DNA from 3 places in the Lysinibacillus sp. DFXJR4 genome. Region 3 is predicted to be linked to each of the others. Evidence: riboswitches for the same ligand, from Rfam matches in the RefSeq annotation. Region 3 holds a riboswitch; each other region holds the start of a gene.
The links. A riboswitch is a leader RNA that binds a small molecule or an ion and turns the genes downstream of it on or off. The one in region 3 is predicted to bind S-adenosylmethionine.
Positions count from the first base shown of each region.

Region 1 (2,271 bases), on a different contig from region 3:
TCACTACAGTATTTATCTTATCGTAGTATTCATCATATTAATGTTGGTCATTTATTATTTTTTCAAAAAAAGAAATAAATAAGGGTCTGATTCTTCTAAGCGAATAAGACCCTTATTTATTTTTAAGGTAAGATGGCAAATGAACGAACAGGGAATCCAGACGCTCTTTCAGGTTTCGGTACAATATTGAATATGACAGCCCCTTTTGGCGGTAGCTGATCCAAATTTGTTAAAAGCTCAATTTGATAAGTGTCTTGCTCAAGTACAAAATATTCACCATCTAACTTACCATTTTTGCGAAAATCCGCTGCTGAATCAGTGTCGAAAGTCTCGTGACCAATAGCGTTAATTTTTCGTTCTTTAAACAAAAACTGTAATGCCTCTAATCCCCAACCTGGTATATGATTATGACCCTCAGCATCCTTATTATTAAAGGCATCCTTATTAGGCCAACGCTTACTCCAATCGGTACGTAGGGCAATAAACGTACCTGCTTCAATTTCTCCATGCTCAGCCTCAAAGTCAAGAATATCCTGAACACTTAAGGTAAAATCATTATTTTGCTCGGCTTCCTTCGATTTATCAATCACGATTAAGGGTAGTACTAATTCTTTTAAATCCAAATCTTCTAAAAAGCGTGTGTCCCTAACAAAGTGGATAGGTGGATCGATATGTGTTCCATATTGTCCAGGGAAAGTGAATTGCTGCGCAAAGAAACCATCATCATGTGAAAATAAGGTTTCAAACTTTGCATCCTCAAACATAAAGAAGTGAGGTGAATTTGGTCCAAATGTATGTGTTAAATCCACCCATTTTCTTGATTTCAATAGCTGCACTGCTTGTAAAAGTTCATTCGACATCGTATTTACCTGCTTTCTATTAGTATGAGTTATTCCCTGTTTGTCTTACTTGTCCAATCATAAGCACAAAAAAGAGTCCTCCTTGGAGAAGAGGACTCTTGTGTAAAGCAACAAATGTTAGTCTTCTCATCTTCAAGGCAAACATTTTGCCAATTGGAGTTAGCACCATACCTATAGGCTGGTTGCTGAGACTTCATAGGGCCAATCCCTCCGTCTCTCTTGATAAGAAATGCAATATAAGAATTTTCAGAAATAACGATTACAAATACAATAGCATATTTATTTATAGTTTACAAGTTCAATAGGGATACAAGGAAAACGTGTAACTTTTTATTCTCTCTGTTACAGCCATGAATTTTTTTGAAGACCTTGTGTAATTAGAGATTGATTTGTTTTTATGTATTGATTTTTGTAAAAAGTAATTTTCGCCAATGGCTTTAATTCGAAAGCATTGTACCATGTGAATGAAACATTCCATTTTTTAAATAAAGCTCCAATGCTCCTTGTGTTATAAGGCTAGTATCATAATCAACCATTCCTTTTAAAGCTAGGAAATGTTTAGAAATTAGACTAGGAAGTACGGTAACCCCAACGCGCAATCTAGGGAAGATAATCTTAAGCCAAAAAGTGCGGAATTCATTTACAATTTTCATCATGGAGACAGGGCTTCGTTAGTCAATAGGAATTTAAATTCATTGATAGAACATAATTTATTATGTGGATTTGGTATAAAAGAAATATTTGACATTTAAATAGTTAGGTGCCATACTACATGTATGGTTAAAGATAAAAATAAAATGTATGATATGAATGCCGCTCCTTCGTTTGCTCAATCGAAAAGTCAAATTGAACGTTATCAATTAGAAGTTGATGCACAGGCTATACTTGTTGCATCGAGATTAATAGCTGCAGGTGCGATGCTAGGAAGTGCTGCGGAAAACCATTTTTCCAAATTTGGTTTATCTACAGGGCGTTATCGATTATTAGCTGATCTTGAAGACAATGATGGTGAAGAATTGCCATCTCAATTAGCAGAGCATCTTGGGATAACAAGAGCTACTGTGACAGGTTTAATTGATATTTTGAAAAGAGATGGACTAGTTTCACGGCGTTTGAGTCCAGAGGATGGTCGTCTAAAATTAGTGACATTAACTGAGAAAGGAAAAAAACAACTATCAGATATGGCTCCAGAACATTTTGCTTGGTTAGAGTCAATTGTTAACTTTCTAAGTGTCGAAGAGCGAGGGGTTTTTCTTGAGTTATTAGATAGAATAATGCAAGGAATTGCAGCGAGTGATGATAGCTCATATGATTAAAAGAAACAAAAAGGTTAGCTGGTAGGCTAGCTTTCCTTTTTGATATATAGTTAGGCACCTAATTATATATTGTGGAAAAATGGAGGTCTAAAATG
Region 1 is NZ_JBXUNW010000006.1:100,702-102,972, reverse strand. It holds gene AC2CGN_RS14470 (DedA family protein) at 1-82, shown strand, start outside; gene AC2CGN_RS14465 (cyclase family protein) at 123-860, opposite strand; SAM riboswitch class I at 984-1,089, opposite strand; gene AC2CGN_RS14460 (MarR family winged helix-turn-helix transcriptional regulator) at 1,637-2,176, shown strand; gene AC2CGN_RS14455 (hypothetical protein) at 2,269-2,271, shown strand, end outside.
Region 1: linked by a shared signal. The riboswitch ahead of AC2CGN_RS14465 (cyclase family protein) and the one ahead of AC2CGN_RS11965 (MetQ/NlpA family ABC transporter substrate-binding protein) in region 3 are both predicted to bind S-adenosylmethionine.

Region 2 (2,271 bases), on a different contig from region 3:
GATAGTGAGACTAAAAACAAGAATAGTAATAAACAGAGCGACTCTAAAGATGAGGCACAAAATGAAAATAAACTAGAAAAAGCCAGTGAACCACAGACTAAAAATGAAGATAATGGAAAATCCGATCAAGATACAAGTGAACATTAAAAATGATGACCTTGAAACTAACAGGTCATCATTTGATCATTTATTTCGCTTCAAAATTAAATATGATATTCAATTTCATCAACGAAATCCCATTCATATGGTGTTTCCTGATAAACATAATAATTCAACCAGTTTGAGAATAACAAATGGGTGTGGGCACGCCATGTATTAATGGGCTCATTTGTTGGGTCGTCATTCGGGAAATAGTTCACCGGGACAGCAATGTCTAACCCTTTCGCAACATCTCGTCCGTATTCATCTGCTAAGGTTGTCGCGTCATATTCAAGATGACCTGTAATCATAATGTTTTTATTATCCTTGGACTGCACAATAAATACACCAGCTTCCTCTGAATAGGACAGTAAACGTAAATCAGGGTGATTGCGTACTTCATCGATTGAAACAGATGTATAACGAGAATGTGGTGCTGTAAATAAATCACTAAAGCCACGCACTAAGTCCACTGTTAAATCTGTAATGACATGCGAGTAAACCCCTGAGCATTTTGCTGGAAGTTCAACCTTCCCGATCCCATAATGATGATATAAAGCAGCCTGTGCCCCCCAACATATATGTAGAATCGATGTAACGTTTTTCTTAGACCAATCCATAATTTGTGAGATTTCCTGCCAGTAATTCACCTCTTCAAAAGCCATTTTCTCTACAGGCGCTCCCGTAATAATCATGCCATCAAAGCGGCGATGACGAATTTGTTGGAAAGTTGTGTAAAAAAGCTGTAAATGTGATTTACTAACATTTTTTGATTCATGTGTTGCTGTATTTAAAAATGTAATATTGACCTGCAGTGGCGTATTCCCGAGTAAGCGCAGTAACTGCAGCTCTGTCTTCTCTTTCTCAGGCATTAAGTTTAAAATTAATATATTTAATGGACGAATTTGTTGTGTTTTCGCACGATCCTCTTCCATCACGAAGATTTTTTCCTCTCGTAAATGTTCTCCAGCTGGTAAGTTCTTTGGAATATTAATTGGCATCTTGCATTCCCCTCTCTTTTATTTATAAAAGTGTTAATCGTAATGATTACAATGACACTTTTATGAAATTAAAAAATCCCCCTCATTCCATGCGAGATAGAATGAGAAGGACTTTACCACGTTCACTCTTATCTCTCAAAGGAAAAACCCTTTGCTGGAATTAGCACCTTTCTAACATTTGTTAGAGGTTGCTGAAGCGTCATCGGGCCAAATCCCTCAGCTTCTCTTGATAAGATTATTTAATTAAAATGAATTGTAACATGAACAATTAAGAATATCAATAAAACATAGAATATTTCGTCATTACAATGCATGTTCAGCTCAAGTTTGATGAACACTAATTATCATAGCAACATATGAAATTTTATGGTAAACATGCTGTAATTATGTTAACATATACCTTTAGTAACAGAGAGGAACGTGAACTAGCTTGATTAAAATTGAATTTCCGAAACCAGATACAGTCATTCGCCAGCGTGAGCAGGATGTAAAGCCTGGTGATGTACCCATTACACCATACCACGGATTTATTGACTTCCATAAAATCACACGAGACAAAGGTGGTATTTTCTTATTTTACAATGAGAAAAATGAGCTTTTATTTGTCGGTAAAGCACGTAAAATTCGTCAACGTATAAAAAAGCATTTTGAAGACAATGTATCCCCTATGAAAAATCATCGTCAAGAAATTTTCAAAATTGAGGTATATGAAATCGAAGATCCGATGGAACGTGAAATTTACGAAACATATGCCATTAATGTTTTCCGTTCTAAATATAATGTTGATAAAGTATTTTATTAAAAAAGAATCTGCTTGCCTCTTAAGTATTAGGCAAGCAGATTCTTTATTTTTTACTCTACAAAAAATGCCTTTCGTTCTTTCGTAATCCATTCCTCAAGCTCATGATCATCTCGTCTTAGTAGACGATTAATAAGGACGTCATGCCAAATATAATCTTCTAATAAATAGATGTGAACCGGATCATTTGTAATAAAAGCGGTTTCAAGATTTGAAGGAGAATGTCCATAAATCATCTCTTGCCCATCGATAGACAAGATAAACCAATGGGGAGTGGAAGATTTTTTTGTATAATAGGTCATTCGATGCCTATCAATGGATGACACAGGCTCA
Region 2 is NZ_JBXUNW010000012.1:43,965-46,235, forward strand. It holds gene AC2CGN_RS18950 (GerAB/ArcD/ProY family transporter) at 1-147, shown strand, start outside; gene metA (homoserine O-acetyltransferase MetA) at 204-1,139, opposite strand; SAM riboswitch class I at 1,265-1,375, opposite strand; gene AC2CGN_RS18960 (nucleotide excision repair endonuclease) at 1,570-1,941, shown strand; gene AC2CGN_RS18965 (TrmB family transcriptional regulator) at 1,992-2,271, opposite strand, start outside.
Region 2: linked by a shared signal. The riboswitch ahead of metA (homoserine O-acetyltransferase MetA) and the one ahead of AC2CGN_RS11965 (MetQ/NlpA family ABC transporter substrate-binding protein) in region 3 are both predicted to bind S-adenosylmethionine.

Region 3 (2,271 bases):
CTCTTACTCGACAAAGCAGATATTGCTGTAGCAGCAGGAAATGGCTTTGGGCAATATGGCGAGGGCTATGTCCGTGTTGGCTTACTTGTAAGCGAAGAACGTTTACGTGAAGCTATAAATCGAATCGAACAATTAAATTTATTTATATAAACAAATTCAATAAAAACTGTTCTACAGCAATGCCATAGAACAGTTTTTTCATTTCTCAATCTTTCTTGGACTCTGTAAGTCTTTTTCTAAGGGATAAAATTGAATATGTCCTGTTTCATCATCAAATTTGCGTATATGCTGAACGTCCTGTACCTCTGCCAAAACGATATCGGCCGTAATCACAATATTTCCGCCCTTTATCAAATGTCCTCCTGATACTTGACCCCATTGATCACTCATTGATCCATGAAGATGCGTCTCATATTCTCCATCACGTTTACACACAACACCAGCACCTTGAATAAATTCAAGTGGTCCCTCTTTTTTTATCACTTCACTGAAACGGACATTGATTTTAGAGATCTCATCTGGTACTAAATAAACAAAACTACTATTTTGCAAACTACCAATACAACTAACAATGGTAGCTGACTCAATATCGTTCTCTTGACAGATAGCCTCTATTCCCTCGATCATATCAGTCCCCATTAAAATACGAGCACTAATGACTTTTCCAAATGCTCCAACTCCATAATTTACTCTTATAGACATCTCTACACCTCTTTTTGCTACTTTATTTTCTGTGGCTTTATCTTGATTTAGTGGACAATAAATACCCACTAAATACAATAAAAAATCAAAATATTTATTGACTAATAATAACCTATAATTTATATTAGTTCTATCGGATTTATAAAAATACTATATATCTCTTATCAAGAGTAGCTGAGGGACTGGCCCTATGAAGCTCGGCAACCTCCTTTTTAAAGGAAGGTGCTAAATCCTGCAAACGATCATCGTTTGATAGATAAGAGAGGACGTTTTTTCATGAGCCTCTCTTAGTTTATAAGAGAGTTTTTTTATTTTTAAAAATCGATAAAACAAACTTTGGAGGTCATTTTCATGAAGAAACGAAACAAATTTTTATTAGGCTTAGCAGGTCTTACATTAGCAGCAGCGTTAGTAGGTTGCGGTACAAAAGAAGATAGTAAAGAAGACCAAGGTAAGGCTATTGATGAAAATAAGATCGTAGTAGGTGTTACTTCTGGTCCACATGAACAAATTGCAGAGGTTGCGGCAAAAGTGGCAAAGGAAAAAGGCCTGGAAGTAGAGCTTAAATCCTTCTCTGATTATGTTTTACCTAATACCTCGTTAGCTGAAGGTGATCTTGATGCAAATAGCTATCAGCACGAGCCTTTCTTAGATACTTTTAATAAAGATCACGATACAGACTTAGTACCAGTTGGAAAAACTATTCTGAATCCAATGGGTGTTTACTCTGAAAAATATAAATCTTTTGATGAAATACCAGACGGAGCAACATTTGGTTTACCAAACGATCCGACAAACGGTGCCCGTGCATTATTTGTTCTGCAAGAGGCTGGCTATATTAAATTAAAAGAAGGTGCTGGGCTAACAGCGTCTATCCGAGATGTTGAAGAAAACAAGAAAAATTTAAAATTCATAGAGTTAGAGGCTGCCCAAATTCCAAAACAACTTAGTGAGGTTGATGTAGCAGCTATTAATACAAACTTTGCGCTGGAGGCTGGCATTAATCCTAAAAAAGATTCTATCCTTTTAGAATCTACTGACTCTCCTTATGTAAACTATATTGTAGTACGTGCTGAAAATGAGAATGATCCAACGATTAAAAAATTTGTTGAAGCTTATCAATCTGATGAAGTACGCAAATTTATTGAAGATGAATTTAAGGGTTCTGTAATTGCAAGCTGGTAAGTAGCCAAAAAATAAAACAGGGTTTTCCCCATCTTCCACTGATTAAATCAGGCTTATACCGCTGTTAGATTCCTTATCAGCATTATTTGTTCTTGAAGAGGGAATTTTCCAGCCCATTAAGCAGGATAAAATAAGAATCTGCGAGACTCCTTTGGGAAAGCGAGCAGATTCTTGCTTTTTAGAAAGGAGACATCCAGATGATTCGATTAGAAAATATATCTAAAGAATTTAAAACAAAGAAAGGTATTGTCAGAGCAGTTGATGGGATTAACCTTCATGTTAAAAAAGGTGAAATTCATGGGGTTATTGGCTATAGTGGTGCAGGTAAAAGCACACTTATTCGCTGTGTTAACCTATTGGAACGTCCAACTACAGGAAAAGTCT
Region 3 is NZ_JBXUNW010000004.1:111,587-113,857, forward strand. It holds gene AC2CGN_RS11955 (aminotransferase class I/II-fold pyridoxal phosphate-dependent enzyme) at 1-150, shown strand, start outside; gene AC2CGN_RS11960 (PPC domain-containing DNA-binding protein) at 199-702, opposite strand; SAM riboswitch class I at 861-965, shown strand; gene AC2CGN_RS11965 (MetQ/NlpA family ABC transporter substrate-binding protein) at 1,054-1,887, shown strand; gene AC2CGN_RS11970 (methionine ABC transporter ATP-binding protein) at 2,085-2,271, shown strand, end outside.